2 regions of the Sulfitobacter sp. G21635-S1 genome follow, and region 1 is predicted to be linked to the other one. Evidence: riboswitches for the same ligand, from Rfam matches in the RefSeq annotation. Region 1 holds a riboswitch; the other holds the start of a gene.

Evidence for each region. A riboswitch is a leader RNA that binds a small molecule or an ion and turns the genes downstream of it on or off. The one in region 1 is predicted to bind thiamine pyrophosphate.
Region 2: linked by a shared signal. The riboswitch ahead of thiD (bifunctional hydroxymethylpyrimidine kinase/phosphomethylpyrimidine kinase) and the one ahead of O4H53_RS07520 (thiamine ABC transporter substrate-binding protein) in region 1 are both predicted to bind thiamine pyrophosphate.

Annotation. Positions count from the first base shown of each region.
Region 1 covers NZ_JAPWGV010000005.1:125,788-141,661, reverse strand. The annotation lists gene O4H53_RS07535 (6,7-dimethyl-8-ribityllumazine synthase) at 1-53, shown strand, start outside; gene O4H53_RS07530 (thiamine ABC transporter ATP-binding protein) at 105-797, opposite strand; gene O4H53_RS07525 (thiamine/thiamine pyrophosphate ABC transporter permease ThiP) at 784-2,337, opposite strand; gene O4H53_RS07520 (thiamine ABC transporter substrate-binding protein) at 2,313-3,296, opposite strand; TPP riboswitch at 3,331-3,430, opposite strand; gene aroC (chorismate synthase) at 3,522-4,853, shown strand; gene O4H53_RS07510 (DMT family transporter) at 4,861-5,796, shown strand; gene cobO (cob(I)yrinic acid a,c-diamide adenosyltransferase) at 5,817-6,413, shown strand; gene O4H53_RS07500 (SDR family NAD(P)-dependent oxidoreductase) at 6,413-7,186, shown strand; gene O4H53_RS07495 (alkaline phosphatase D family protein) at 7,233-8,786, opposite strand; gene O4H53_RS07490 (cyclase family protein) at 9,061-10,005, shown strand; gene O4H53_RS07485 (branched-chain amino acid aminotransferase) at 10,051-10,920, opposite strand; gene O4H53_RS07480 (MarR family winged helix-turn-helix transcriptional regulator) at 11,068-11,580, shown strand; gene O4H53_RS07475 (response regulator) at 11,577-12,278, shown strand; gene O4H53_RS07470 (exodeoxyribonuclease VII small subunit) at 12,406-12,648, shown strand; gene O4H53_RS07465 (polyprenyl synthetase family protein) at 12,654-13,520, shown strand; gene dxs (1-deoxy-D-xylulose-5-phosphate synthase) at 13,535-15,463, shown strand; gene O4H53_RS07455 (ion transporter) at 15,477-15,874, opposite strand, start outside.
Region 2 covers NZ_JAPWGV010000001.1:112,774-128,647, forward strand. The annotation lists gene O4H53_RS00575 (ABC transporter substrate-binding protein) at 1-492, opposite strand, end outside; gene O4H53_RS00580 (ANTAR domain-containing response regulator) at 489-1,073, opposite strand; gene O4H53_RS00585 (winged helix-turn-helix transcriptional regulator) at 1,297-1,701, opposite strand; gene O4H53_RS00590 (NAD(P)H-binding protein) at 1,773-2,576, shown strand; gene O4H53_RS00595 (SDR family oxidoreductase) at 2,607-3,662, opposite strand; gene O4H53_RS00600 (ester cyclase) at 3,664-4,080, opposite strand; gene O4H53_RS00605 (LysR family transcriptional regulator) at 4,175-5,029, shown strand; TPP riboswitch at 5,151-5,251, shown strand; gene thiD (bifunctional hydroxymethylpyrimidine kinase/phosphomethylpyrimidine kinase) at 5,310-6,119, shown strand; gene O4H53_RS00615 (FAD-dependent oxidoreductase) at 6,116-7,111, shown strand; gene thiS (sulfur carrier protein ThiS) at 7,095-7,292, shown strand; gene O4H53_RS00625 (thiazole synthase) at 7,296-8,069, shown strand; gene O4H53_RS00630 (thiamine phosphate synthase) at 8,066-8,662, shown strand; gene O4H53_RS00635 (HesA/MoeB/ThiF family protein) at 8,659-9,645, shown strand; gene O4H53_RS00640 (ABC transporter substrate-binding protein) at 9,651-10,589, shown strand; gene tenA (thiaminase II) at 10,589-11,269, shown strand; gene O4H53_RS00650 (ABC transporter ATP-binding protein) at 11,266-11,991, shown strand; gene O4H53_RS00655 (ABC transporter permease) at 11,988-12,737, shown strand; gene O4H53_RS00660 (TonB-dependent siderophore receptor) at 12,789-14,942, opposite strand; gene O4H53_RS00665 (ABC transporter substrate-binding protein) at 15,054-15,874, opposite strand, start outside.

The DNA of each region.
Region 1 (15,874 bases):
CCGCCAAAGCGGCACTGGGCATGCTTGAGGCCCTGGAACCGATCCCGGCGTAATCCGATCTTTTTGAAAAGATCGGACCGGAATTTTCGAAAATTCCGGCACCTTCAGCCCAGGTAATCCCTCAGTTCCGGCGGCGGGTTGTCCATCAACGCCGCCGCCGGTTGCGGTGCCTCCGCCACGCCGCCCGCGACAAAGATCACCTCATCCGCGATCCGGCGCACATCATCGGGCGCATGGGTCACCATGATCAGTGCCGCCCCCGTTTCCGCCACAAGGTCCTGCACCAGATCCAGCATCTCGTTGCGCAGCGCCGGTCCCAAGGCAGCAAAGGGTTCGTCCAGCAACAAAAGCGGCCGTGCCTGCACCAGCACGCGCGCCAGCGCCACACGGCCCTGCTGCCCGCCGGACAGCGCGCCGGGCCGCTTGTCCGCATATGCGCTCAGCCCCACCCGTTCCAGCGCCTGCGTCACCCGGCTGCGGTCCTCCGCGCTCAGCCGCATATCGGGGTTGATCCCCAATCCGACATTCTGCGTCACGCTCAGGTGCGGAAACAGGTTGTTGTCCTGAAACAACATCGTCATGGGCCGTGCGCCCGGGGCCGCTTGCGTGATGTCCTGCCCCTGCCAGATCAACCGCCCTGCCGTCAGCGGCACGAACCCGCCCAGCGCCCCCAGCAGCGTCGATTTTCCCGCGCCCGAAGGGCCGATCACCGCATATTTCCGACCCTGTTCAAGCGTCATGTCAGCGGACAACCGAAAACTGCCCAGCGTGATTTCCGCTTTCTCAATCCGCAGCATGCCAGCGCCCTCCCCTGTCGCAAATCCAGAACACGCCCAGCGCCATGACCAGCAGCAGCACCGCCGCGCCGGCAGCCGCCTGCATCTGGTAGGACCCCATCAGCCGGTACATCTGCAATGGCAAGGTGGCACGGTCCGGATCGGCAAAAAGCGCAATCACGCCCAGATCCCCGATCGACAGCGCCCCCGTCAGCCCCGCCGCAAAGCCGACCTGAGGCCGCAGGCGCGGCAGGATCACCCAACGCCAGAGCGACCAGCCACGCATCTGCAGCGAAGCACTCAACCGGCCGTATTCACGCAACGTGTCCCGCAGGCGCGGCACCAGGATCCGCAGCGCAAAGGGCAAGGCCATCAGTGCATTCACCAGCGCCGTCACCGGCAGCGCCAATGCCACCGGGTCCACCACCGGGTTAAGCAGGATGAACCACCCCGTCCCGATCATCAGCGGCGAGGCGGACAGGCCAAACAGGCCGATGGCTTCCACCCCACCCGACGCCCTGCCGGCGATCCAGCCCGCCATGGGCAGTGCCAGCGCCAGCAAAACCACGATGCTCAGCATGGCCACGCCCAGTGACGCCCCCGCCGCCTGCCAGACCGAAGCCGGCATCATCGGCAGCCCGGCAACGCCCCTCAGCACAACTGCCCCCAGTGGCAGCAGCAGAAAGGCCGCCCCCAGCAGGATCAATGCAACATCGCCCCAGCGCTGGATGCCGCCGCGCGCATCCCACCGGCGCGGTACCCGGTCCAGCCCGCCGCCAATGCCCACCGAAGGGATAAACCACAGCGCCACCATCGCCGCGCTGCCGGCAACAACCAGCTGAACCAGCGACAGCAACGCCGCGCGCGTCAGATCGAAATCGTAGCGAAAGGTCTGATAGATGGCGAGTTCGATGGTTGTGGACCTTGGCCCCCCGCCCAGGGTCAGCGCCACGGCAAAACTGGTCAGGCAGATGACAAAGATCAGCGCAAAGGCCCCCGGCACGACCTGGCGCAGCAGCGGCCGTTCCAGCGTTCGCGCCACGGCGCGGGGGCTCAGATCAAGCTGCGCCACCAGCCGGAATCGCTCTGCCGGGATGGATTGCCACCCCTGCAGCAGCAACCGCGTGGCGAGGGGCAGGTTGAAAAAGACATGCGCCAGCACCACACCGTGCAACCCATAGATCGACAGTTCCGGCAGGCCCATGGTGCCAAGCACGGTATTCAGCATGCCATTCCGGCCAAACACCGCCAGCAAGCCGATCACGGCGACAATCACCGGCAGGATAAAGGGCACCCCCAGCAGCATCACCAACAAGCCATGCCCGAAGAACTGCCGCCGCGCCAGTGCCCGCGCAAGCGGCACCGCCAGCACAACGGAAAACCCGGCCGACAGCAGCGCTTGCATGACCGTGAACCGGATCGCTGCACCGTCGCCGGGGCCAAATCCCCCCGGTTCGGCACGCGAGACAATCCCGACACAGGCCGCCAGCACAACCGCCACCGTCAAACCGGCGGCGGTCATGCCCGCAATGCGCGTTACTGGGTCAGCGCGCTGCGCCATGCCTCGATCGCTTTCTCCTGCACGGCGGCTGCTTCGGTCTCATCGTAGAACAGCACTTTTTCCGGCAGATCCAGCTTGGCCCAGCCGTCGGGCCACTGGCTCTGCGGCAGGGCCGAGGGCAGCGACCAGTTGGCGGCCGGGATCAGTTTCTGGAAGGTTTCGGACATCACGAAGCCCATGAACTGATCCGCCAGTTCCGGCACATCGGTATCTGCCACCTTGGCCAAGGTTTCGACCATGAAATAATGCCCCTCCGGAAAGAGCGCGGCATGTTTGGTAAAGTCTTCCTCGGCAAACATGTGATAAGCGGGCGAAGTGGTATAGCTCAGCACCATGTCCGCCTCACCATCGGTGAACATCCCGTAGGAGGTTGACCAATCCTTCGTCACCGTCAGGATTTTCGGTGCCAGCTTGCCCCAGGCTTCCTGCGCCTTGTCGCCAAAGACCGCCTCGACCCACAGCACCAGCGCGAGGCCGGAAATGGATGTGCGCGGGTCCTGGATCACGATCTTGACGTCATCAGGCATGTTCAGCAGATCGTCGAAGGTCGCGGGCGGGTTTTCCATCCGCGTGTCATCAAAGACAAAGGCGGTATGCCCGTAGTTGAAGGGCAGGAACACGTCATCCGTCCATTCGATCGGCAGCGTCAGCGCGCTGTTGTCCTGACCGTGCGGCGCAAAAAGCCCGGTTGCCCGCGCCTTGGCCGTCACGTCCGAGGTCAGGCCGATCACCACATCTGCCTTGGTCCGCTTGCCCTCCAGCAGCAGGCGCGGCAGCAGATCGCCGGTCGAGAATTGCAGATCGCAATCGCAGACCTTTTCAAATTCCGCCTCGATGACCGGGCCGGGGCCCCATTCGGATGTGAAATAATCGCCGGCATAGACTGTCAGCACAGGCGTCTCGGCCTGCGCGGCGGTTGCGGCAAGTGTCGCTAAAGCAGCAAAAGTGAGATGTCTCATGGCATCCTCCATCATGCGGCGTCAGAAAGCGTTGGATGGATGTCCAGACCTTCCCTCCGCCGGTGTTAACCGGTTCAGGTTCAACGGGTCAGCTTGCGCAATCTCAGCCCGATTGGGCCCCCCGAGGTGCATCAAGAGCTAGGACGCTCTTACCCGACTTGCAAGGCGAAATCCCTTGAGGCCCCTTTGCACGCCCGGTAACAGGGTCAGCAAAGGAGCGTCCCTATGTCGATCAACAGCTTTGGCCACCTTTTTCGTGTCACCACATGGGGCGAAAGCCACGGGCCCGCGCTTGGCGCCACGGTTGACGGCTGCCCCCCCGGCGTGCCGGTGGATGCGGCGATGATCCAGCACTGGCTGGACAAACGGAAACCGGGCCAGAACAAATACACCACCCAGCGCCGCGAGGCGGACGAGGTCCGCATCCTGTCCGGCGTGTTCGAAGGCGTCACGACCGGCACACCCGTGCAGCTGATGATCGAGAATACCGACCAGCGGTCAAAGGATTATGGCGACATCAAGGACAAGTTCCGCCCGGGCCATGCCGACATCACCTATTTCCAGAAATACGGCGTGCGCGACTATCGCGGCGGTGGCCGGTCCTCTGCCCGCGAAACCGCGAGCCGGGTTGCGGCGGGCGGGCTGGCCCGCGAGGCGATCAAGGCAATTGCGCCCCAGGTGCAAATCACCGGCTACATGGTGCAGATGGGCCCGCACAAGATCGACCGCGATGCCTTTGACTGGAACCAGATCGAACAAAACCCCTTCTGGGTGCCCGACGCCAGGGCCGCAACCGATTGGGCGGAATACCTCGACGGTCTGCGCAAATCGGGCAGCAGCGTCGGCGCGATAATAGAGGTCGTGGCGCGTGGCGTACCAGCGGGCCTTGGTGCGCCGGTCTATGGCAAGCTGGATACCGACCTGGCCGCCGCGATGATGAGCATCAACGCGGTCAAAGGCGTGGAGATCGGCGAGGGCATGTCGGCGGCGATGCTGACCGGCGAGCTGAACGCGGATGAGATATTTGCACCCCCTGCATCCGAAGACATCGTCGAGATCTTTTTCAAAGGTGCCAGACTGGACGCCACGGGAACATATATCATCCGACCTCAGAACGAGAACGACAAGGAACGCTGGTTCAAGGTGAAGGATCTGTTCCATTTCACCGAGGCCGAGGGCGGCATGACGCTTCAGGTCACGCGCAAGGCGCTGAACAAACGCATGATCGCAAATGGCGGCCTGCCGATCGTGAAACGGGCGGAGCCGAGATATTCTTCCAACCACGCGGGTGGCATCCTCGGCGGGATCAGCACCGGGCAGGACATCGTGGTGCGTTTCGCGGTGAAACCGACCTCCAGCATCCTGACGACGCGCAAGACCATCACCAAGACCGGCGAGGAAACCGAGATCATCACCAAGGGCCGCCACGACCCCTGTGTCGGCATCCGGGCGGTTCCGGTGGGCGAGGCGATGATGGCCTGTGTACTGCTTGACCACATGCTGCTGCACCGGGGACAGGTGGGCGAGAACCGCGGCACCATCGGCCCGGACGCATGAGCCATTCATGAAGGTAGAAGATTTTTCCGAAAGACCCGCGCTCGGGGTTGCACTCAAGATCACCGCAATCTTTCTGTTCACCTGCATGTCGGCGATCATCAAGTCCACCTCGGACGAGATCCCGCCGGGTGAGCAGGTCTTTTTCCGCTCGCTCTTTGCGATCCCGATCATACTGATCTGGCTGGCCCAACGCGGACAGTTGAAGATCGGGCTCAAGGCCAGGAACCCCATGGGCCACGTCTGGCGCGGGCTGTTCGGGACCACCGCAATGGGCCTGACCTTTGCCGGGCTCGGCCTGCTGCCCCTGCCCGAAGTCACCGCCATCGGTTTCGCCACGCCGATCTTCACCGTGGTGCTGGCCGCCGTGATGCTGGGCGAACGCATTCGCCTGCTGCGCATCAGCGCCGTGGCGGTGGGATTGATTGGGGTGGTCATCATCCTGTGGCCCCGCTTTGGCAGTTCACAGCTCGACCATATGGCCACCATCGGCGCCATGCTGATCCTCGGTGCCACGATGATGCGCAGCCTCGTACAGGTGCATCTGCGCCAGCTGGTGCAGAACGAACATACCGCTGCCATCGTCTTCTACTTTTCCGCCACCGCAACCGTGCTGTCGCTGCTCACCATGCCCTTTGGCTGGGTGGTCCCGACCGGCCAGACTGCAGCGCTGCTGGTGATGGCAGGGCTGGTGGGCGGTGTTGCCCAGATCCTCGTCACCTCGTCCTACCGCTTTGGATCGGTGTCGATGCTGGCACCCTATGATTATACCTCGATGCTTTTCGCAATTGTTCTGGGCTATGTCATCTTTGGCGAACTGCCCACGATCATGATGCTGGCGGGGGCCGCGCTGGTGATCTGCGCCGGTGTCCTCGTCATCTGGCGCGAACACCAGCTCGGCATGGACCGCAGCAAGGTGCGCGCCGTGTCCGACCCCAAGTCCTGACCCCGTAAAAGGAGAGTGCCATGACCGACCAGTCCCACAAGGAAAAGATGCAGGAGCGTCAGACCGAACAGCGCAAGAAGGTGGCCGAGCTGCAGGACCCGGAAATGGGTCTGGTGCTGGTCCATACCGGCGCGGGCAAGGGCAAGTCGTCTTCCGCCTTCGGCGTGGTCCTGCGGGCGCTGGGCTGGAAACAGCGCGTTGGTGTTGTCCAGTTCATCAAGGGCAAGTGGAAAACCGGCGAGCGGCTGTTCTTTGACCGTTTGGGCGGCGTCGACTGGCACACCATGGGCGAAGGCTTCACCTGGGATACGCAGGACAAGGAACGCGACATCGCCGCCGCTCAGGCCGCCTTTGCCAAGGCGCGCGAGATGATGGAAAGCGGCGATTACGATCTGGTTGTGCTGGACGAGATCAACATCGCCATGCGTTATGATTACCTGTCGGTCGAACAGGTCATCGCAGGGCTGGAGGCGCGCGACAAGCGCACCGGCGTGATCCTGACCGGGCGCGACGCCAAGCCGGAGCTGTGCGAATATGCCGATCTGGTCACCGAAATGACCGAGGTGAAACACCCCTTCAAGGCTGGGATCAAGGCGCAGAAGGGCGTCGATTTCTGATGCCCGCAAAGCAGAGCAAGGCCCAGAAGGTTGCGCTGGTTACCGGCGCTGCACGGGGAATCGGGCTGGCCACCGCAAGGCTCTTCATCGAAGAGGGCTGGCTGGTCGCGGCATTGGACCGCGATGCGGACGCATTGCAAAAGGCAGCCGCCGACCTTGGACAGGCGGCCAGCGCCTTTGTCTGCGACGTGTCGGACCCTGGCGCCGTGGACCGGACCGTCGCGGATGTGCTGTCGCGTTTCGGGCGGATCGACGCGCTGGTGAACAACGCGGGCGTGGCCGATTTCGGCCCGATCGAACAGACCGATTTCGCCCGGTGGCGCCGGGTGATGGAAACCAATCTAGACGGTGTTTTCCTGATGTCGCAGGCGGTCGCCCCGGCGCTGAAGGAGACAAAGGGCGCCCTGGTCAACATCGCGTCGATCTCGGGGTTGCGCGCCTCTACCCTTCGGGTCGCCTATGGCACCTCCAAGGCCGCGGTGATCCAGCTGACCAAACAGCAGGCGGCGGAACTGGGTGAATACGGCATCCGCGCCAATTGCGTCTGTCCGGGCCCGGTGCGCACCAAACTGGCGATGGCCGTGCATACCCAGGACATCATCGACGCCTACCATGACGCGATTCCGCTGAACCGCTACGGCACGGAGCGCGAGATCGCCGAAGTCATCGTATTCCTGTGCTCGGAGAAGGCCAGCTATGTCACCGGGCAGGTCATCGCCTCTGACGGCGGTTTCGAAAGCACGGGCGTCGGCCTGCCTGCGCTGCGCAAATAGGGCAGGCCAAACCGGCCCGCCCCATCTGGTATCTCGGATCGAATACTCAGATCGACGCGCCCTTGGGGTCGAGCGTGACCGAGTAAAGCTCGGTGTCTGCGCGGTCCATCAGACGCACCGTCATCTGCTGGGTCTGCGCGTCAATGTCCACGAGGCCAAAGAACTGCAAGCCGGCGCTGGGCGGCAGGTTCACCTGACCCTCTGCGGGGGCTTTCACGAACTTCAGCTCCGGCCCGAAGGTCGCGTCCAGCGCATTCGGCCCGAACGTGCCCGCATGCAGCGGCCCCGAGACGAATTCCCAGAACGGTTCAAAGTCCTGGAACTGTGCTTTGTCGGGGTTGTAGTAATGCGCCGCAGTGTAATGCACGTCAGCGGTGAACCAGACGGTGTTCTGCACCCGCGCGTTCTTGATGAAGCGCAGCAGTTCCGCGATTTCCAGCTCGCGACCGCCCGGTGCGCCGTCGTTCTTGTTGGCCACGCCTTCGATCTTTTCGCCATCGGGTACAACCAGACCAATCGGCATGTCGCAGGCGATCACCTTCCAGGTGGCGGTGGAATTGGTCAGTTCCCGCTTGAGCCATGCCATCTGTTCGGAACCCAGGATCGTGCTGTCCGCGTTGATCTCGCTTTCCTGCGATGCGCCGTTCGGGCCACGGTAGCTGCGCAGGTCCAGAAAGAACACGTCGAGCATCGGACCATAGTTGATCTTGCGGTAAACGCGGTTCGGCTCTGCCGGGGTGATCCGCAGCGGCGTCATCTCGTGGAACGCCTGGGCGGCACGGGCGGCCAGGACATGCACGGATTTCTCGGTATAGCGGTCATCGGCGGTCAGGTCCTTGGACGCCGACCAGTTGTTGACGACCTCATGGTCGTCCCACTGCATGAAGGTCGGCACCTGCGCGTTCAGTGCGCGCACATGTTCGTCCAGCATGTTGTATTTCCACTGGCCGCGATATTCGTCCAGCGTTTCGGCAACCTTGCGCTTTTCATCGGGCAGAACCACGTTCTTCCACTTACCACCGTCAGGCAGGTCGACCTCGTCCTGCATCGGGCCATCGGCATAGATCGTGTCGCCGGAATGCAGGAAGAAATCAGGCGTATGGCGCGCCATCGTCGCATAGGTGCGCATGCCATCCGCGTCGATGCCCCAGCCCTGACCGGCCGTGTCGCCCGACCAGGCAAAACGCACATCACGGCGTGCGGTCGGCGCGGTGCGGAACCGCCCCACCAGGGGTTCGGAGGTCACGTTGAGGTCGGTCAGATCGGCGGCGGTGAACCGGTAAAAGATATCCTGGTCGCTCGGCAAGTCCTGCAGCAACCGCTTGACCGCCATGTCATGCCCCGGCACCGCGTCCATGCTGGGCAGCTGACGTGCATTGGCAAAGCTCTCCGTGGTCGAAACCTCGACCATCACCCGCGAGGGGCGGTCGGTGCGGGTCCAGATCATGCCGGAATTCGTGTCCACATCCCCTGACTGAACGCCATGGGTGAATACGGGCCGGGAGGACGCGCGGCTGATTGCGGGCATTGCAAGCGTTGCGGCAAAGGCGGCGGACCCCGCCAGCACGGAGCGGCGGGTGGGGCGCAGGAGTCTGGTCATGGATGGGTTTTCCCTGTCTGGATGAATTCTGCGCCACTCAAACCGCAGTCGCGTAACGGTCTGCCGACAGTTTCGTGACAAGTTTTTCAAGGTTTCATGACAGCAACCGACACATCCGTTCCCACCGGAGTCCCTGCGGGTAACCGCCCTGCACCTGCCAGTTTCAGCCCGGGCCAATTCGCCGGGGATTCCCGTGATTGGGGAAATTTCGTGTAACCTTTGCACAGGGCCCGGGCGAATCTCGCCAAAGGCCCCTAATCCTAGGGAGGAAACCATGACAAGAATGATGACCGTGACACTGGCCGCGCTGGTGCTGGGGGCGACTGCGAGTTTCGCGCAGGATTGCGCGCCTTCGAAATGGGGTGCGGATGACACGATCGGTTCCGCCAACCTGGTGACGCCGGAACGCACGCTGGAGGCGGCCAAACTGATCAAACAGGGCAAATCCATGCCGCTGGGCATCACCATCGGCCCGGACACGCCGGCCTTTCCGCCCCGGTCGCTGAACCTGCAGGTGGTGCAACCCAACCAGCAGGGCGGGCAGAAGCTGACCAGCTTCGGCTACGAGGGCAACTACAACGACGATATCCTGCAAACCTGGATCGGCATCGGCTCGCAACTGGACGGGCTGGGGCATCTGGGCGAAGGCGGGCATTACTACAACTGCCTCGACGAAAAGGAGATTTCCGCCATCACCGGCCTGACCAAACTGGGCACCCATGACGTGCCGCCACTGGTCGGGCGGGCCGTGATCATCGACATGGCGAAACACCTCGGCAAGGAGGTCATGGAAGCCGGGGAACACTTCGGATCGACAGAAATCAAGGCCGCCGCCGAGGCACAGGGTGTCACCATGGGTGAGGGTGACATCATCCTGTTTCACACCGGCTGGACCGAAGGGATGCTGGAAAGCGACCCGATGCTATGGGGCAGCGCCGAACCCGGCCTGACCAACGAAGGCGCGGTCTATCTCGCCTCGCTCAACCTGATGGCGGTGGGCGCGGACACCTGGGGGCTGGACGCGATCCCCGCCGCAGAAGGAGACAAGGTGTTCTACGGCCATGTCACCCTGCTCAAGGACAACGGGATCTATATTCTGGAAACCATGAATGTCGGCCCGCTGCTGCGTGATGGGGTGAACGAGTTCATGTTTGTGCTGGGCCAGCCCCGGATCAAGGGAACGGTGCAGGCAATGGTCAATCCTGTCGCGCTGTACTGAACCTCTGGGCGGGACCCCGGGGTCCCGCCTCTGCTTTGGGCTATCTCAGCTGCGGACCAGCTTTTCGTAGCTTTCCGCGATATCGCGGGTCATCGCGCCGACCTCAAAGGTATAATCGCCAATCTGGCCTACCGGGGTCACTTCGGCTGCCGTGCCGGTCAGCCAGCATTGTTCGAAGCCTTCCAGCTCTTCCGGCATGATATGGCGCTCATGCACCGCAATGCCCTTGTCCTTGAGCATTCCGATCACCGTCTGGCGCGTGATCCCGTTAAGGAAGCAATCCGCATCAGGCGTATGCACCTCGCCGTCCTTGACGAAAAAGATGTTGGCACCTGTCGCCTCGGCCACGTAGCCCCGATAATCCATGAACAAGGCGTCGGAGCATCCTTTGGCCTCAGCCGCGTGTTTGGACATGGTGCAGATCATGTAAAGGCCCGCCGCCTTGGCATGGACGGGGATCGTCTCGGGGCTGGGGCGTTTCCATTTGGAGATATCGAGCTTTGCGCCCTTCATCTTGGCGTCGCCGTAATAGGCGCCCCATTCCCAGGCAGCAATCGCCAGCCGGACAGGGTTGCGGGCCGAAGCGACCCCCATGTCGTCGCCCGCGCCGCGCCAGGCCACCGCACGGACATAGGCATCCGTCAGACCGGATACTTTCAGAACCTCGGCCTTGGCGGCCTCGATCTCGTCCACGGAGTACGGGATTTCGAAATCAATCATCTCGGCAGAGCGTTTCAAACGCTCCGAATGGGCGCGGCTCTTGAAGATCTTGCCGCCATAAGCACGCTCCCCCTCGAAGACGGAAGAGGCATAATGCATCGCATGGGTCAGGATATGCACATTGGCCTGGCGCCAATCGACCATCTTGCCATCCATCCAGATGTGACCATCCCGGTCATCATAGGCACCTACCATTTTTTCACCCCTTGATTGAATAATGTTGCGCGACAAGGCCCGCGTCGGACACTTTATGTCGTGAAAGTTGTGGATGACTATCGTTTCGCTCTTGGAGTGTCAACAAGGCTGACGTAATATGCCCCCTCAAAGGCAAAGAGGTACATCATGGCGGACGGACGCGCCCCAACAGGGATCGGTGGCGAGAACCTGCTGTTTCTGACGGACGAACAACTGCGCCAGGGGAGCGAGGCGATGTTCTTCGCCTATCGCGGCTTTACCGCCGATCCCGACCGAATTCTGATGGATCTGGCCTATGGCCGGGCGCATCACCGGGCGATCCACTTCATCAACCGGGCGCCGGGCACCACGGTGAACAACCTGCTGAACATCCTTGGCGTTACGAAACAGTCACTGAACCGTGTGTTGCGGACCCTGATCGCGGATGGTCTGGTGGAAAGCAAGGTAGGACGGAACGATAAACGTGAACGCCATCTGCACCTGACCGACGCAGGCAAGGCCCTGGAACGGCAGTTGTCCGATGCGCAGCGCGCCCGGTTGCGGGCTGCCTTCAGGGAAGCGGGGCCAGAAGCGGTCGCAGGGTTCCGCAAGGTGTTGGAGGCGATGATGGACCCAGAGATGCGTGCAAGCTATGCGCGGCTGCGCGAGACCGGGGGATGACCGCCATGGACGCCCATCTGCTGATCGTCGATGACGATGAACGCATTCGCACCCTGCTGAAGAAATTCCTGATGCGGCACGGATTCCTGGTGACCGCCGCACGGGACGCCGCCCATGCGCGGCGCATCCTGTCGGGGCTGGATTTCGACCTGATCGTGCTGGACGTGATGATGCCCGGCGAAGACGGTCTGACCCTGACCGCCTCGCTGCGCGAAACCCGGCAGACCCCGATCTTGCTGCTGACGGCCAAGGGCGAGACCGGGAACCGGATCGAAGGGCTGGAGGCGGGGGCGGATGATTACCTCGCCAAGCCGTTCGAGCCGAAGGAACTGCTGCTGCGGATCAACGCGATCCTGCGCCGGATGCCCGAGACCCGGCCGGAGGATACCGCGCCCAAGGTTCTGTCGCTGGGCCACAACCGCTACGACATGGAGCGCGGCGAGCTGTGGCAGGGCGACGAGCTGGTCCGGCTGACGGCGACCGAGGTGCAGCTGATGCGGATATTTGCCGCTCAGCCCGGCGAACCGATGAGCCGTGCACGCCTGGTCGAGGAACTGGGCCGTGACCGGGGTCAGGCCCAGGAACGCGCGGTGGATGTGCAGATCACCCGGCTGCGGCGCAAGATCGAGGTGAACCCCAAGCAGCCGCAATACCTGCAGACAGTGCGCGGCGCGGGCTACATGCTGGCCCCTGACTGACGCACTTGTTGCAACCGCCGGGGCTGTGTGCCCCCGGAATATTTTTGCCAAAAAGAAGCGGGGGCATGGCTGGCAGCCATCGGCGATCATCGCTATTGTGCCGCAACCTATGATCAGTGAGGCTCCGATGTCCGACACACCCGTTGAAGAAATGAGTTTTGAAACCGCCATGGCGGAGTTGGAGAAGGTCCTGGGCCAACTGGAGCGTGGCGATGTCGCGCTGGACGAGAGTATCGCGCTCTATGAGCGCGGCGCCGCCCTGAAAGCCCGCTGCGAGGCAAAGCTGAAAGAAGCCGAGGAAAAGGTTGCCGCAATCACGCTGGATGGCGATGGCAACCCCACCGGTGTCAAGGCGGTCGAAGGCCTGTAGCAGCGGTGTTCCAAAGCAGGCTCTCCGAGGCGGCGGATGCCGTGGCACAGCACTTTGAGCGGGTGTTGGGGTCATTTGACGATCTGCCTTTTGTCCAGGCGATGGGTCATGCCACCCGTGGCGGCAAATGCTTGCGCGGATTTCTGGTGCTGGAATCGGCCCGGCTGCACGGGATCCCCCCCGAGCAAGCAATCTGGCCTGCCACTGCGATCGAAGCGCTGCATGCCTATAGTCTGGTACATGACGATCTGCCCTGCATGGATGACGATGATCTGCGGCGCGGCGCGCCGACGGTGCATGTCGCCTGGAATGAGGCGACAGCCGTTCTGGCCGGTGATGCGCTGCAATCCCTGGCCTTCGAACTGGTCACCCATCCCGATGCGGGCAATGACAGCGCCCGCATGACACTGGCGCGCACCCTCGCCCAGGCTGCCGGCGCGCGGGGCATGGTGCTGGGCCAGGCACTGGATATCGCGGCGGAAACAGCCCTGTCTCCGCTCACGCTTGATCAGATCACCGCCTTGCAGCAGGGCAAGACCGGCGCGCTGTTCGGCTGGTCCGCAATGGCCGGGCCGCGGATGGCGGGCGCAGATGCCGCACCGCTGGCGGCCTATTCCGGTGCGCTTGGCCTTGCCTTTCAGATCGCAGATGACATTCTGGACATCGAGGGCGATGCCGCTACCGTCGGCAAGGCCACCGGCAAGGATGCCAGGGCAGGCAAGGCCACATTCGTGTCCCTGCTGGGCCTTGAAGAAGCCAGACAGCGTGCCCAGGATCTGGTGCAATCAGCCTGTGATGCGCTTGACGTTTATGGCAAAGACGCCGAGACGCTGCGGGACGCCGCGCGTTTTGCCGTCACCCGCAGGAATTGACAGAGGGGGCAGACATGCCTGACCAACCCGCCACACCGCTGCTGGACAAGATCAAGCGCCCGGCTGACATGCACGGGCTGACCGATACCCAGCTCATTCAGCTTGCCCGCGAGGTCCGGGCCGAGACCGTCTCTGCCGTCTCCGAAACGGGCGGACACCTGGGCGCCGGGCTGGGCGTGGTTGAACTGACGGTCGCTTTGCACGCGGTCTTTGACACCCCCCGTGACAAGATCATCTGGGACGTGGGCCACCAGTGCTATCCGCACAAGATCCTGACGGAGCGGCGCGACCGCATCCGCACCCTGCGGCAAAAGGACGGGCTGAGCGGGTTCACCAAGCGCAGCGAATCTCCCTATGACCCCTTTGGCGCGGCGCATAGTTCGACCTCGATCAGCGCGGCGCTCGGCTTTGCCGTGGCGCGTGATCTGGGCGGTGTGGTGCCCGAAGGTCTGGGCGATGCGATTGCGGTAATCGGCGACGGGGCGATGTCGGCCGGCATGGCCTATGAGGCGATGAACAACGCAGGTCACCTGAAAAAGCGCCTGATCGTGATCCTCAACGACAACGAGATGTCCATCGCCCCGCCGGTGGGCGCGATGTCCAGCTATCTCAGCCGCCTTTATGCCGAAGAACCGTTCCAGGATTTCAAGGCGGCGGCCAAGGGCGCGGTTAGCCTGCTGCCCTATCCGTTCCGTGAGGGCGCGAGACGCGCCAAGGACATGCTCAAGGGCATGGCTGTGGGCGGCACCCTGTTCGAACAGCTGGGCTTTTCCTATCTCGGCCCCATCGACGGGCATGACATGAACCAGTTGCTGCCGGTGCTGCGCACGGTCAGGGCACGGGCGACGGGGCCGATCCTGATCCATGTGCTGACCAAGAAGGGCAAGGGATACGCCCCTGCGGAAAACGCGCGGGACAAGGGGCACGGCGTGTCCAGGTTCAATGTCGTCACCGGCGAACAGAAAAAGGCACCTTCCAACGCGCCCTCCTATACCTCGGTCTTTGCCAAGACCCTGTTGGAGGAAGCGGCAGAGGACGACAAGATCTGCGCCGTGACCGCTGCGATGCCGGATGGCACCGGGCTGAACCTTTTCGCCGAACGCTATCCGTCGCGCTGCTTTGACGTGGGCATCGCCGAACAGCATGGGGTAACCTTTTCTGCCGCGCTTGCTGCCGGCGGGATGCGGCCCTTCTGCACGATGTATTCGACCTTCCTGCAACGCGGGTACGATCAGGTGGTGCATGACGTGGCGATCCAGCGCCTGCCGGTCCGCTTTGCCATCGACCGCGCGGGTCTGGTGGGGGCGGACGGGGCGACTCATGCGGGCGCATTCGATGTGGCCTACCTTGCCAACCTGCCCGGCTTTGTCGTCATGGCCGCCGCGGACGAGGCGGAGCTGAAACACATGGTCGCCACGGCGGCTGCCCATGACGATGGGCCCATCGCCTTTCGTTTTCCCCGTGGCGAAGGCAACGGCGTGGACATGCCGGAGCGCGGCAAACCGCTTGAGATCGGCAAGGGCCGGATGATCCGGCAGGGCAACCGCGTGGCGCTGCTGTCCTTCGGCACCCGGCTGGCCGAGGTCGAAAAAGCCGCCGAGGCGCTGGCGGCCAAGGGGATCACCCCCACCATCGCCGACGCACGTTTCGCCAAACCGCTGGACCGCGACCTGATCCTGTCCCTGGCGGCGGATCACGAAGCGCTGATCACCATCGAGGAAGGTGCCGTGGGTGGTTTCGGCAGCCATGTGGCGCAATTGCTGGCGGAGGAAGGTGTCTTTGACAAGGGGCTGAAATACCGCTCCATGGTCTTGCCCGACATCTTCATCGACCAGGCCTCACCGGCAGACATGTATGCGGTTGCGGGCATGAACGCCGAACAGATCGAGGCCAAGGTGCTGGATGTTCTGGGCGTGACCCGGATCGGGGTGCAGCGGGCCTGAGGCCGCGCAGCAGCTACTTGGCCTTCTGCTGCTCCAGCAACCGGTCAAGGCGTTCCTCGATCGCGATCAGGCGCTCGTTTACGCTGTCCCGGTAGGCACCGGTTTCGGCATTCTCTTCCTCGTGGTGGGCGTCCTGCATGGAGTTCACGATCAGACCGACCAGCAGGTTCACCACCGCGAATGTCGTCACCATGATGAAGGGGATGAAGAACAGCCATGCCAGCGGATAGACCTCCATCACCGGGCGGACGATGCCCATGGACCAGCTTTCCAGGGTCATGATCTGGAACAGGGAATAACCGGATCGGCCCAGGGTGCCGAACCATTCGGGAAAGCTGTAGGCAAAGAGCTTGGTCGCGATGACCGCACCGATGTAAAAGATCAGCGCCATCAGGGAAAAGACGGATGCCA
Region 2 (15,874 bases), on a different contig from region 1:
TGTGCGGATGTCGACGGCGGCGGGGGCGGGCAGGCCCAGGGCGGTCAGCCAGTGGTACAAAAGCTCTGCATGCATCGAAAAAGGAAAGGGCACGCCGATCCGGAGCGGCCCGTCCGCCGCAGCGATCAGCGCCTGTCCGGCGGCGCGGGCATCGCCAAATCCTGTGGCAAAGCTGTATCCGGTGTCGCGGATGCGCTGCGCCATGGCGTTGCTGACACCGATGACCTCGCCATTGGTGGACAGCACCGCAACGCTGGCAAGCGCCGCACCGGTGCCAACAAGCCCCAGCGCCGTTGCCACCGGCATCGGTGCCAGCATCTGCGCTGCCGTGACCTGACCAAAGGACACCATGTCGCGCAGGCTGGACCAAGAATGCGCCCGCCTCAGGTCCAGGGCGATCCCTTCGTCCCTGTCAAAGCCCAGCTCGACCGCAACGATCAGCGGCGCGGCGTCGATCAGCGGCAAGAATGCGACGGGCAGCTTCGCGGTCATGACAAAAGCCCGGCAGTGGTCACCAGCGCCTCGGCAACGTCATAGACCTTGCGGCCCTGATCCATCGCCGCGCGCCGCAACAGGTCGTAGGCGGCTTGTTCGTCAATGCCCCGGGCCTTCATCAGCAAGCCCTTGGCCCGGTCGATCACCTTGCGTTCTTCCAGGGCGCGTTTGGTGGTCGCCAATTCGTTGCGCATCTGGCGGAACATGGTGAAGCGGGCCACAGCGGCATCAATGATCGGTTTCAACCGATCCGCCCGCAACCCGTCGACGACATAGGCGGAAACACCAGCCTCTATCGCAAGCTTGGTCAGGTTTGCGTCGCTCTGATCAACGAACAATGCCACCGGGCGCTCCAGCGGGGCCGAGGCGAGCCTCAGTTCCTCAAGCGAGTCGCGGGAGGGATTGTCCAAGTCGATCAGGATGATATCCGGATTATGATCCGCAATCGCCGCCGTCAGCCGGGACATATCGGTGATCGTTAGCAATTCGTACTGCCCCGCATGCGCGAGGCTTTCCTCGATCAACGCGGCGCGCGAGGGGTCTGTTTCAACGATGATGATCTTGAGAATCCGCTGCATGGGCCGGACGTCATCACGCAGAGGAATGCGACGCAATTTGAATTCAACCGATCCGGGCCGCTTTTCAGCACTCTGCCTATGGATTGGGCGTTATGCATTTCACATGTGCATATCCAACGCGTCAGCAATAAACCAACTTTCAGCCAACTCCGCCCGGAAGCGGTGTGGCGCGCTGGTTCAGCCTGTGGAAATGGAGGGGGCAGGGCGCCGGGCGGGCTGCCGGTCAGTCCCGTCCCGACGCGTCAAATGTATCCTGGGCAGCATTGATCGCCTCCTTGTGTTGCCGGCTCCACTCCACCAGCGTCGCGACCTGCGCCGCAAAGGCATGGCCCAGTTCCGTCAGTTCATAGGTGACCTTGGGCGGCACGGTCGGCTCGACATGCCGCAGCAGATGGCCGTCACGTTCCAGGCGCCGCAGGGTCAGGGTCAGCATCCGCTGGGAAATGCCGTCCAGCGCCCGTTCAAGCACCCGGTAGCGCAGCGGTCCGCCTGCCAGTTCCGCCAGGACCCTGACCGTCCATTGCTCGCCCAACCGGACCAGGATCAGCTCCAGCCCGCAATCTTCGTGGTCGTCCGACCCGCAGGATTCCAACGATGCCCTGCGCACAACCGTGTTCGTAACCGACATCCAAGTGCCTCCTTACGTGCCCCTGATGGCCTCCCTAGGTTAGCCGGGAACCAACACGGAAAGGAAGCATCATGATATTGATTACCGGCAGCTCGGGGCAACTCGCCTCGCAAATTGCACACCAGGCCAGACATGCAGGTTTGGACCTGCGGACAGCAAGCCGCGCGCCGGAGGCCGACAGGCAAATGGATTTCGACCACCCCGAAACATTGGATTTTTCCGGCGTCGACACGCTTTTCCTGACCTCGGCCGGCTATGCCGAGGACGATGTCGTCATGCGCCGCCACGGCGCCGTGGTGGAAGCGGCGCGTGCGCAGGGTGTCGGCCATGTCATCTACAGCAGTCTGCACGTCAGTGGCGTGCATCTCGGCTTTGCACTTGCGCACCGCTGGACTGAGCGCGCGCTGCAGGCCAGCGGGATGAAATGGACCATTCTGCGCAACGGACTTTACGCCGAACTGGTCGGTGCGCTTGTGGCTCCGCGCGGCGGGAAGATCACCACGCCATTCGGGAACGGGGGCATCTCTGCCGTTGCGCGCAACGATCTGGCCGCCGCTGCGGTGAGCGTGCTCAAGGCGCCGGATGCCCATGTCGGCCGCAGCTACGAGCTTGCCGGGACATCAGCGATTTCGGCGGCGGACATCGCCGGGACCCTCGGCGTTCCATATGTCCCGAATACCTTCGAGGCAGAGCGGGAACTGCTTGGGCAGATGCCGTTGCTCCCCTTCCAGTCCCCGATGCTGATGTCCATCGCTTCCGCCGCTACCGCCGGATACCTTGCGGTCGAAAACACCGATCTTGTTAAACTGGTGGCAGAGCCGCAGGACGCTTTGACAATTGCCAGTGCGGTGGCGCAGGCGATGGCCCAGCCCTGAGCGAAACAGCCGTGTTCCGGGTGCGCCCGTTCATGCCCGGCGCGCGCGCCCGGAACCGGCAGGCAACATGCCATTGTCCCGGTACCAGGCGACTTCGTCGGCAATGGTCTGCGCCATCGGGCGGAACGACAGCCCCAGTTCCGAGCGCGACTTGGCCGGATCAAAACGGCTGTGGTCAAATTCCTTGCGCATGTTGCGCACCGCAGCGAGGCTCAGCAGCGCGGGGCGACCGGTCAGGCGGGCCACACCCTCTTGAAGCCCCGCGATCAGCCAGAGGGCGGCTGCCGGAATCCGCCGCTTTGGCGCGGCGACGCCGGTGGTCTTTTCGTAAAGCTGCATCAGCTCTGCCATCGCCACATGTCGCCCGGCGGCCAGATAATGCTCGCCCCTGCGGCCTTGCCGCAGCGCGCGGATCTCGGCCTGGGCCACGTCGCGCGCATCGACAAAGGCAAAGGTGGCAGGCGGGATGCCGGGCAGCTTGCCCTGCATGAAGTCCAGGGTGAATTGCCCTGCTGCAGTTGGCCCCCGGTCACCCGGTCCGTGCATCCAGCCGGGCATGACGAAAACGCCGAAAGTGTCGGCATGTTTCTCCAGATGTTCCATGACAATCTGGTCCGACAGTATCTTGGACCGGTAATAATCATCCGCACCCTTGGCGGGCCGTTTCATGGTTTCGTCCACCACCTGTCCCTTTTTGCCGTCCACCACAGCAATGGAACTGGTATGCACGATCTGGCGGATACCGGCCTCATGCGCCGCCGTCAGAAGCTGGCCGGTTGCATCGACGTTGATCGCCTTCAGCATCTCCCAGTGCCTGCCCCCGTAGTAGCTGTCGCGGAAATAGGCCGCGGTGTGGAACAGCGTGTCGCAGCCTGCCAGGGCCCCGGCGAACCCCGGTATGTCCTGCATGTCGCCTTCGACGATGTCGAGCCCCTCCAACGCCCCGAATTGCTGCCGCGCCTTCCCGGCCGAGCGGGCCAGACCCCGCACCTGAACCCCCTCTGCCAGCAGCGCGCGGACCAGATTGTTGCCCAAGAGACCGGTCGCCCCGGTGACGAAGGCAACTTTTGTGTCGCGTCCCACCATCTCAGCCCAGGTCCTGGCCAAGGGCCTGCATCAGGGCAATACGGTCGTAAAACACCTCTTCGTGGGTCGCATGTTCCTCGTTGAAGGTGAAGAACCCGGCAAAGCGGAACCGGAAGGGCTTTCCGCTTGGCTGGATCATGTGACCCCCCATGGCGAAAGGCCCTGTGAAGGTGCCGGTGAACTCGGCGGTCATTGCCAGATGCCGGTTGTTCCAGACAACGGGTGACATCTGGACCTTCACATCGGGAAAGGCATCGAACAAGGCCTGTTCGCGTATGCGGGTCTCCTCGCGGCCACGGGTTTCGGTCATCGGATCGACGAAGTGGAAATCTTCCGACATCAAGGCAAGCAGCGCGTCAAGGTCACGTGTGTTGAATGCCTTGGTGGCGCGGTCGGTAAAGTTGAATGGGATTTGCATCTGTGTCTCCTTTGCCGGTCCAATCTACGACGGGCAGCGCATTCCAAGAACACACAGCAATGGACAATCGTTTTGCGTGCATGCAAAATGAACCATGACCGATTGGGATGATCTTCGCGTACTTCTGGCCATCTCGCGGCGGGGCAGTTTCCTGCAGGCCGGCCAGGTTCTGGGCATGGCGGCCTCGACCCTGTCGCGGCGCATCACCCGGCTGGAGGAAGAGATCGGCGAACCCGTGGTCGAGCGCAGCGTCGAGGGCCTGCGCCTGACTGCAAGGGGGGCCGCTTTGACCGCCACTGCAGAGCGGCTTGAACGCGATCTGCAGCAACAGACCGTCAGCAGCAACGGCGAATTGTCCGGCGGTGTGACGGTCACAGCAGGCGACGGCTTCGTGCCCGTGCTGACGCAGGCAATTGACCGCTATATCGATCTGCATCCGCGATGCAGTGTCGATCTTTTGGTGGATGCGACCCTGACAAAGGTCGCGCGCGGCAGTGTCGATATCGCGGTCCGCACCATTCACCTGGGCGAACCATCGCTGATTTACAACAAGGTCGCGTCGCTTTCCTATGGCGTCTATTGCGCGCCCGAATATGCCAGCCGCCTGCCTGCCAATGCCGGGCCGGGCGATGCCGCGATGATCGACCTTTCGCCGCCCTTTGATCAGACCCCCCATCTGCGCGCGGCACGGGCAGCAGGCTTCGTATCCTCGCGTTTCCGGGTCTCCTCCTTCTCGGCCCAGCTTCAGGCCTGCGCCAGCGGATACGGTGTGGCGGTTCTGCCTGATCTGTTGGCGGCGGGTCTGGTGCAGCCTTTCGGCGCGGCAGACCTGCCGCCGATGGATGTGTTTCTGGTCACCCGCCCCCAGACCCTGCGCCAGCCCCACCTGCGCGCGTTTTTCGATGTGCTGCGCGATACGTTGCTTCGGGCCGGTGCGCGCGGGCGCTGAGGTGCCGTGCGCGGCAATCTGAGGGGCCGGAAAATCGGCTGTTGAAGTTCGCGATATCCTGTCCTACCCATGTCACAGAATTGCATTGCTTCGCCCGTCAGCGACGACGAAGCGATAACGAAATCATCCGTCGGGGGGCCCATCCGGGCTGAGAGGTGCATGCACCGACCCGTCGAACCTGATCCGGGTCATACCGGCGTAGGGAACGGGTAGATTGTGCGAAACAGATCGCACAAAACTCATTCTTGCGTTGGCACGCCCGTACCCTGGAGACGTGCCCGTGACGAACCACACACCGATTGTCCTGACCATTGCCGGCTCTGACAGTGGCGGCGGGGCCGGCATTCAGGCGGACATCAAGGCGATCTCGGCAACCGGGGCCTATGGCGCGAGTGTCATCACCGCGGTGACCGCCCAGAACACAACAGGCGTGACAGCGGTGCATGAGATCCCCGCCGATGTTGTTGCCGCGCAGATCGACGCGGTCCTGTCGGATCTGGATGTCGATGTGATCAAACTGGGGATGTTGTTCTCCGTACCGATCGTTGCGGCCACCGCGGAACGCCTGGCTGTGTTCGACGGGTTGAGTGTCGTTGATCCGGTGATGATCGCGAAATCGGGTGATGCGCTGTTGCAGGATGCCGCCGTGACGGCCCTGATCACGCAGATCCTGCCGCAGGCTGGCCTGCTCACCCCGAATTTGCCGGAGGCCGCGCGGTTGCTGGGCACAACCGCCGCCACAACGCTCGAAGAGATGGTGCAACAAGGGCAACGGCTGGTCGGGTTGGGGCCAAGGAACGTATTGATGAAAGGCGGGCATAGCGTTGGCGGCACCTGCACCGATGTGCTGGTCAATGAAAGCGGCCTGGTCGCGACGTTTGCCGCGCCCCGGATCGACACGCGCAACACCCATGGCACGGGATGCACCTATTCCGCCGCGATTGCAGCCTATCTTGCACAGGGGCGCGACCTTGAGGATGCCGTGAAAGCGGCGCACGGATATCTTCAGGCGGCGATCATGGCCGCCGATACCCTGCACATCGGAAAGGGTCATGGCCCCGTTCATCACTTCCATGGTCAATGGAAATGACCGAAGTCACGATCATAGGGGGCGGCGTTGCCGGTCTTTGCGTCGCGCGGACACTGCTGGATTGCGGGGTCGGTGTGGTCTTGGTGGACCGGCACAAGGATATTGGCCCCCATGCCTGTTCCTGGTGGGCGGGCGGCATGCTTGCCCCGTTCTGCGAAGGCGAAAGCGCCGAGGAACCCGTTGTCAGGCTGGGACGCGAAGCCGCAGACTGGTGGGAGGCCAAGACCGGCGCGGTCCACCGGTGCGGCTCGCTTGTTGTATCGTCGATGCGCGACACAGCCGATCTTGCCCGCTTTGCCCGGCGCACCACCGGATTTCGCCAGGTGAGCGGAGCAGAGATTTCAGACCTGGAACCCGATCTGGGTGGAAGATTTACCAAGGGATTGTTCTTTGAGAGCGAAGCCCACCTTGCCCCCCGCCGCGCACTTGCCCGATTACGCGCCAGTCTCCTGGCGGATGGTGCGGTATTTGTTCAGGAAGATGCCGACCCCGACAGATATGCACAACGCGGCCTGACCATCGATTGCCGGGGATATCAGGCCAGGGACAGACTGTGTGACCTGCGCGGTGTCAAAGGCGAAATGCTGGTTCTTTCCTGCCCCGATGTCAGCATATCGCGCCCGATCCGCCTGCTGCATCCCCGGGTTCCGCTGTATCTGGTGCCCCGTGGCGACGGTGTTTTCATGCTGGGTGCGACGATGATCGAAGGGCATGCAGGCAAGCATGTTACCGCGCGTGCCCTGCTGGAACTGCTCAGCGCCGCCTATGCGCTGAACCCCGCCTTCGGGGAGGCCGAGGTGCTGGAAATCGGCGTTGATAGCCGTCCTGCCTTTCCCGACAACCTGCCGCGCATCCGGCGCAACGGAAACCTGATCCGGGCCAACGGCCTGTTCCGGCACGGCTTTCTTCTGGCTCCGGCGCTGGCGCGGATGGTGGCCGATCTGATCATTGACAACAAAACGCCTGAGGTGATGGATGAAACTGCTGCTTAACGGAGCCCCGATCGACGCGCAGGTTGCGACCCTGGCCGATCTGCTTTTGGCCGAAGGCTTTGGCGATGCCAAAGTTGCCACTGCCGTAAACGGCGAATTTGTGCCCGCACCGGCCCGCCCGGATCATGCGCTTTCTCCGGGGGATGCGGTTGAGGTCCTTGCCCCGATGCAGGGGGGCTAGGCCATGTCGGAATTTTACGGCACGACATTGCCCAATGGCCTGATGCTGGGGACCGCACAATATCCGTCCCCTGCAATCCTGGCGGATGCCTTCAAACGCAGCGGCGCCGGCGTGGCAACCGTGTCCTTGCGCCGTGAAACCGGTCAGGACCGCGCCGGTCAGGACTTCTGGCAGCTCATTCGCCAACTTGGTGTGCACATCCTGCCCAATACCGCCGGGTGCCACAGTGTCAAAGAGGCGGTGACAACTGCACATATGGCGCGTGAAGTGTTTGATACCAGGTGGATCAAGCTGGAAGTCATTGGCGAAGAAGACACCTTGCAGCCCGATGTCTTTGGCCTTGTCGAAGCCGCGCGCATTCTGTCCGAGGACGGGTTTCAGGTGTTTCCCTATACCACGGAGGATCTGGTCGTGGCCGACAGGTTGCTGCACGCGGGTTGCGAGGTGCTGATGCCTTGGGGTGCGCCGATCGGGTCGGGGCTCGGGCTGAACAATGTCTTTGGCCTGCGCGCCATGCGCGCCCATTTCCCGGATGTGCCATTGGTCATTGATGCGGGCCTTGGCTTGCCGTCCCATGCCGCCGCCGCGATGGAGATGGGCTTTGACGCTGTCCTGCTGAACACAGCCGTGGCCAAGGCAGGTGACCCCGCCGCCATGGCAGAGGCTTTTGCAAGTGCGATCCGGGCCGGACAGCTGGCCCATGCCGCCGACCCGATGGGCCCGCGTGACATGGCGGCCCCGTCGACCCCGGTGATCGGAAAGGCGTTCCTCGAATGACATTGGATCGCTTTTATCCGATTTTCGACAGTGCGGATTGGATCGAACGGCTTGTTCCGCTTGGCATCAAACTGGTGCAATTGCGGATCAAGGACGCAGCGCCGGATGTGATAGGCGACCATATCCAGCGTGCGAAACGGATCTGCGTGGCGCATGGCTGCACCTTGATCGTCAACGATTACTGGCAGGCCGCAATTGATGCCGGTTGCGATTACATCCACCTGGGGCAGGAAGACCTGGATGACGCAGACATGGCTGCCATCCGCGCCGCAAAGCTGCGGCTGGGGATCAGCACCCATGACAGGGCAGAACTGGCGCGCGCGATGGCGCTGACCCCTGATTACATCGCCCTGGGTCCGATCTATCCGACGATCCTGAAGAAAATGAAATGGCATGAACAGGGTCTCGCAAAGCTGACCACCTGGCGCGGGCTGATCGGGAAGACACCCTTGATCGCAATCGGCGGCATGTCGGTCGACCGCGCGCCGGGGGCATTCGAGGCAGGCGCCGATGTGGTCGCTGCTGTCACCGACATCACCTTGAACGAATACCCCGAGGAGCGTGTCCGCGCCTGGTTGAGGGCGACAAGATGAGCCGATATGCGCGTCAGATCTGCCTGCCCGAAGTGGGTCTTGCAGGGCAGGGGGCAATCCAGGCTGCACATGTCCTTGTGGTGGGTGTCGGCGGCCTGGGGGCACCGGTATTGCAATATCTGGCTGGCGCCGGGGTGGGGCGGCTGACCCTGGTGGATGGTGACCTGGTTTCGCTGTCCAACCTCCACCGGCAGACCCTGTTCCGCGAGGCGGATGTCGGTCGGGCCAAGGTCTCTGTCGCCGCCGAAACCCTGCGGGCTTTGAACGGGGCCTGCGCAATCGACACTGTCGAGACCCCGCTGGACCCCGCGAATGCGGCTTCACTGGTGTCCCGGGCCACGCTTGTTCTGGATTGCGCCGACAGTTTTGCCACCAGTTATATCCTGTCCGATACCTGCAAGGCACTGGGCGTCCCCCTGATCAGCGCATCTGTCTTGCGACTGGGCGGCTATGTGGGCGGCTTTTGCCAGACGGCACCCTCCTTGCGCGCCGTGTTTCCTGACCTGCCTGACCGCGCGGAAAGTTGTGCCACTGCCGGGGTCATGGGCCCCGTTGTCGGCATGATCGGGGCCGCTCAGGCACAGATGGCCCTGGCATATCTGATCGGCCAGAAACCATCCCCATTGGGCCAGCTGATCCGCTTTGACATGCAGAATTTCCGATCCAGCGGGTTCCGGTTTGACACCGCACCGGACCCTGCAGCGGATTTCACCTTCGTCGCCGCCTCCGAGGTGACCGGCGGCGACTTTGTTGTCGAACTGCGCGGCAAGGATGAAGCCGTGATCGCGGTCACCACAGATGCGCGGCGCCTCACCGTGGCGCAATTCGCCGATCAACGGCCAACGCCGACCGCCGGTCAGCGCGCGGTCTTTGCCTGCCGAACCGGTTTGCGCGCCTGGCAGGCCGCCCGTCATCTTCGCTCCTATTGGGGCGGCGACATCACCTTAATCGCAATGGGCGACAGCCCGCCAACAGGAAGATAACCGATATGAAACTGACCCATTTGACTGCCGCACTTTCCTTTGCGGCCTCTCCCCTGATGGCCGCCGATGAGATGAGTGTGCTGCTCGATTGGTTCATCAATCCAGATCACGGACCGATCATTCTGGCGCAGGAACTGGGGTATTTCGCGGAACAGGATCTAGAAGTTGCAATCATCGCCCCAGCCGATCCGTCCGATCCGCCAAAGTTGGTGGCGGCCGGACAGGCCGATCTGGCGGTGTCCTATCAACCGCAGCTTCACCTGCAGATACATGAAGGCCTGCCGTTGCAACGGGTCGGCACCCTGGTCGCCACACCGCTGAACTGCCTTCTGACCCTCGCGGACGGACCGATCCGGACCCCTGCTGACCTGGCAGGCAAAAAGGTTGGTTATTCCGTCGGCGGGGTCGAAGAGGCGGTGCTGGGGACAATCCTGCGCCACCATGGGCTGTCCCTGGAAGATGTGGAAATGGTCAATGTAAACTGGTCGATGTCCCCCTCCCTGATGTCTGGTCAGGTCGATGCGGTCATCGGTGCCTATCGCAACTTTGAACTCAATCAGATGGAAATCGAAGGCGTCGGGGGCAATTGCTTTTTCGTCGAGGAAGAAGGCCTTCCTTCCTACGATGAGCTTATCTACGTCGCCAATTCCGAGACGATGGACAAAGACAGGATTGCCCGCTTTCTGGCCGCGACCGAAAAGGCGACGCAGTACATGGTGAACAATCCCGAGAAGAGCTGGGAAATCTTTTCCGGCACCTCGGCCGAGTTGCAGGACGAGCTGAACGCCAGGGCCTGGGTTGATACATTGCCACGTTTTGCCCTGCGCCCAACAGCCATGGATGAGGGTCGGTATGCCAGGTTCGAGGCCTTCTTGCATGAGGCCGGGCTGATCCCGTCGCAAAACCCCGTGTCCAGCATCGCCATCGACGTGACGGCGAACTGATGGCACCGGATTATGGCAAGACATTCGCGCATTGGCGCGCGGGGAGCGCTGCTGCGTGGCAGGCGTACATGCATCACGCATTCGTCGAGGGCCTGGGCGATGGCACCCTGCCGCGTACCGCGTTCCTCCATTACCTGATCCAGGATTATGTGTATCTGGTCCATTATGCCCGCGCGTGGTCGCTGGCTGTGGTCAAAGCGGAAACGCTTGAGGAAATGAAAATCTGCGCCCGCACGGTTGACGCATTGGTCAATCACGAGATGTCGCTGCATGTTGAGACTTGCGCGGCCGAAGGGATTGACGAGGCCACCTTGTTTGCCGCGCCGGAAGCTGTCGAGAACCTAGCCTACACCCGCTTTGTGATGGATGCCGGCGTTCAGGGCGACTTTCTGGATCTCATGGCGGCATTGGCCCCTTGTGTCATGGGCTACGGTGAAATCGGCTTGCGCTTGGCGGGCAGCAAAGCCCCGGACACACCCTATGCCGCATGGATCGCAACCTATGCGGACCCCGAGTATCAGGCGGTATGCGCAAGGGTTGGCGCGATGATCGACGCTGCCGTGGCGCGCCGGGTCGGTGATCTGCCCCAATCGCCGCGGGCCGCGGCGCTGCAGGACCGGTTTACCAAGGCGACAAAACTGGAGGTCGGGTTCTGGCAAATGGGTCTGGACGGCGCATGACCAAGGCACCGGGGATCATGTTGAAGGGCCAGCACCGGATCGGTGACCGGGTTCTGTTTGACACCGACCTGCAGATCCCCGGTGCACAATGGACCTGTCTTTTGGGTCGGTCGGGTGTTGGCAAATCGACGATCCTGCGGCTGATCCTCGATCTTGAGACGGGCGGCACATTCAACGGCTCAATTGCGGCCACGGATGGCATGCCATTGGCAGGTCGTATCAGCTATATGGCGCAGTCGGATCTGTTGCTGCCCTGGCTCTCGGTGCTGGACAATGTCTGTATCGGTGCGCGATTGCGGGGCACGGCCCCGAACATCGGGCGTGCCCGCGATCTTCTGCACCGGGTCGGGTTGTCAGACCATGCAGGCCAGAAACCCGCCTCCCTGTCCGGCGGGATGCGGCAACGCGCCGCCCTCGCGCGCAGCTTGTTCGAGGATCGGCCCATCGTCTTTCTGGACGAGCCGTTTTCGGCGCTTGATGCCGGCACACGCGCCGACATGCAGGAACTGGCGGCCGAGGTTCTCAGGGGCCGCACCGTTTTGCTGATCACCCATGATCCCGCCGAGGCCGCCCGTCTGGCGGATCAGATTACCGTCATGTCGGCGCAAGGGACGCAAAACTGGCCACCCCCTGCAACTGCCGCATTGAGAGAGATCAACGCCGCCGAAACGCTCGCCTGTCAGGCCCGGTTGCTTGCCCATTTGCGGGGTATGGCCGCATGAAGCTGCGCGATACCCTTCTGGCCCTGGTGATCGGGCTGGGCCTGTGGCAGGTGCTGGTCGTTGCCACCGGCGCCCCCCATTTCATCCTGCCGTCGCCCTGGCGGGTCGCACAGGCCGCATACAAGAGCCGTGTGATTATCGCCGAAAATGCATGGATCACGGCAATCGAGGTCATGCTTGGGTTGCTGATCGGCACGGTACTTGGTGTTGCAACAGCCATTCAGCTGGCGATCTCAAAGACCGCCGAACGGCTGATGCTGCCCATTCTTGTCTTCACCCAGGCCGTGCCGGTTTTTGCACTGGCCCCCTTGCTGACGCTCTGGTTCGGTTATGGCATGGGATCGAAAATCGTCATGGCGGTGCTGATCATCTATTTTCCTGTCACCTCCGCCTTCCATGACGGGCTGACGCGCATAGATGCCGGATACCGCGATCTGTCGGTTTCGATGCGCGCCGGCACCTGGCAATTCATGCGGCACATTCAGATTCCCCAAGCACTTCCCAGCCTTGGCACCGGTCTGCGGCTTGCCGCGGTCTATGCGCCGATCGGGGCGGTGATCGGCGAATGGGTCGGGGCCTCCCGGGGGCTTGGCTATTTGATGCTGCTCGCCAATGGCCGGGCGAAGATTGACCTGATGTTTGCCAGTCTCATCGTGCTCGCATGTCTGACCGTGATCCTGCATGTCTCGGTTGGCATCCTGGCCAACAGATTGACCTGGTATGCTCAGGGCAGGTCGCGGTCATGAAAGCATCCGGAGGCGGGCCGGGGTCAACGGCCCGGCCCTGCGACATCGAACTCAGAACTGTCGGCTGATTGAAACCTTGATCGCCCGGCCCTCACCTTTGGCACAGCCATAGCCATCGTAGCAGACGCCAAAGTAGTCACGGTCAAACAGGTTGCTGACGTTCAAGTTGATGTCAAAGTTTCTTGTGGCATAGGTCACCGCCATGTCCGCCACGGTGTGGCTGGGTGTGATCCGCAGGTTGTTCTGTGTCGAGTAGGACTCCGAAACATAGCGGATACCTGCGCCAAGGCTCAGACCCTGAACAAGCGCCGAAGCATCGTAATCCAGCCAGAGCGACAGCTGATGCATCGGGGCCATCGCATTGGCATTACCGAGCTTGGACGGGTCCGAAGACCTGGTGATTTCCGAGTCGAGGTAGCTATAGCTCAGAATGCCCTGGGTATGGGCGGCCAGCCGGCCCCGCGCTTCAAGCTCAAGCCCTTTGGAGCGCACTTCACCCACCTGCGTAAAGCTTGAGAAGGTCGGGTCTGAAAGGTCGTAATCTTTCACATTTGTCTTGCGCAGATCAAAGACAGAGGCGCTGAACATAAGATCGTTCGTCGGTTGATAGCGCAGACCTGCTTCCCACTGCCGGCTTTTCGACGGATCCAGGGTCTGGCCGGTGATCGTTGTGCCGACGTTCTGGATAAAGCCTTCGGAATAGCCGAGATAGGGCGTCAACCCGTTGGCGAATTCGTGGGTGATGCCGATCATGCCTGTTGCCGCGCTGTCGCTTTGGCTGCTGGTGGTGCCGGACAACAGGTCGGTGGCTTCGTTTTCGAACCGGCTGTAGCGCAGCCCGGCGGTAAGCGCGGTGCCATTGGCAAACTTCATGTGGTCCTGAAGGTAGACGCCGGTTTCTTCGTAAACACTGCGGTCGCGCGACGACAATGCCGGATCGGCCACGGGAAAGTCAAAGACCGGATTGACGTAGGGCAGGGTATAGATGGTGCCGTCGTAGAATTGTGTGACATTGGCACGGCTGTATTGATAGTCGACGCCGGCAATCAGGCTGTTGTCCGCCCCGAACAGCTGGCTGTCCCATTTCACGTTGTTGTCGATGCCAAAGGTCCTGGCGTCTTCGTCGTTCCGGAACGCGTAATAGTGCAGGCCCGAGGCATCCGCATAGCTGTAATCAAGATGTGCGTAATCGGTGGTCTGATGGGCGAAACGGACGCGTTGGTTAAAGAGGAAGCCTTCTCCAAACTGATGGCTCAGCTCCCAGCCAAGTGATTCCTGGGTGGTCTCGAAGTGGTTGTAGTCCGATTGCCGATAGGCAAAATCAGCGGGCAGTGACCCAAAGGCGGGGTCAAAGTCTTCTCCTGCGATTGGCGAGAAGATCAGCGGTGTCCTGGCGTCCTGCTGTACGTGGCCCAGCAGGGTAAGGGTGGTGTTATCCGACGGCGCCCAGGTGAACCCGCCCGCCAGGAACGCGCGGTCATTGTCCGAACCGTCGATCTCGGTTTCGCCGTTGCGCAGCAGGCCGGTGACGCGCGCGGCCATGGTGCCATCGGCGCTGATTGTATCGGACCAGTCGAAACCGGCCTCGGCGGTGTTATTGCTGCCATAGCTCAGCCGCCCTTCCGCCAGACGGTCAAAGACCGGCCGTTTGGTCACCAGATTGACCATGCCGCCGGCATCGTTCGACCCGTACAGAACACCCGCCGGGCCACGCAGCACGTCGACCCGGTCGATCATGAAGGGATCGGTCGTAAAGCCCGAAAAGCTCAGCGCCTTCTGCGGCAGCCCGTCGCGGTAGAGTGCATTTGTGCCCATGTCGAAGCCACGGATCGAAAACTGATCGAACCGGTCGTCGGTGCCCCAGGTCGAGGGGTTGATCCCCGGCACATAGGCAATTGCGTCTTCGACCTCGTCGGGTGCGCGGGCCTCAAGCTCGGTCGAGGTGACAACGGATATCGACTGGGGAACTTCGCTGAGCGGCACGCCGGATTTCACCCCGGTTTCGGTGGCAGGCGCCAGATATCCGTCTACCCGGCCCGAGTAATCCAGTTCGTAACGTAACAGGATCGAGGGCAATTTCACCGCATCGCCATCCTGCGCCTGCGCGGTCTGCGCCGCCAATGCAATGCAGGTCAGCGCCGTGCAGCCTGCCAGAATGCCATTCAGCGATATGCGGGGGAAACGGGGGGCGGGGAAATCTGTCATCTCGGGTCCTGTCAAGCGGCGCATGCAAGATGCGCAATATGCTGATGAAGAGATCAGCACTCACCTGGGAGCGACCTGGGTGGGCGCAACCTACGGCTCTGATTGCGGGTGTCAATCCGCTTTTTCCCCTTGCAGCGCGCGTTGAAATTTCGGGGCAAGGCGCTGTGCGGCCCAGGGGATCGACAGCGGTGTCTGAAAGCTCATCGCGCCGGTTTCGTCTTCATCGGCCCAGACCGACCGGCCCGATTGCGCAAGGGCGCTGGCCTGATAGGCGGGCAGCGCCTCGATCAGTTCTCGCCCCGCTGTATCGCCCAGCCACAGGGCCAGATCGCGCTCAAACAGGTCGATCCGTTCCAGGCTGACCGAAAAATTGCCTGCCGCACTTGCCAGGGTTTCGAATTCCGCAGGGATCTCAAACCCCAGGTCGGCCACGAAGCGGTTGGCGCCGTCTGCAGGGCCATATCCCACCAGCTTGGTGCCCGCGACATGGGCCACCGCCACGCTGGCCCCGTCAAAGGCCGGGTATTGGGCGCGGGTGTCGGCCAGCACGGTGGCGACATCGGCAATCACCGTTTCGGCGCGGTCATCCCGGCCCGTGGCGCGGGCAATCAGGCGCAGTTCTTCCTGCCAGGGCGCGCCCCAGTCGGGGAAACCTTCCGGCGGGCCGACCACGGGCGCGATGCGCGACAGTTGCGCATAGGTGGCGGCGTCCATGGGCGCAAAGCTGGCGACGATCAGATCGGGCTGCAATTTCCAGACCCATTCCAGATCAATCTCGAACCCGCGCTGCACCTGCGGCTCTGCACCGACAGCCTTGCGCGCGGCATCCGCCCAGACCCATGTGGCAAAGGGGCGCGCGCCGAACCATTCGTGCACCCCCACGGGCGCAAGGCCCAGAGCATAGAGAAAATCCTGCTCGTGATAGCCAACCG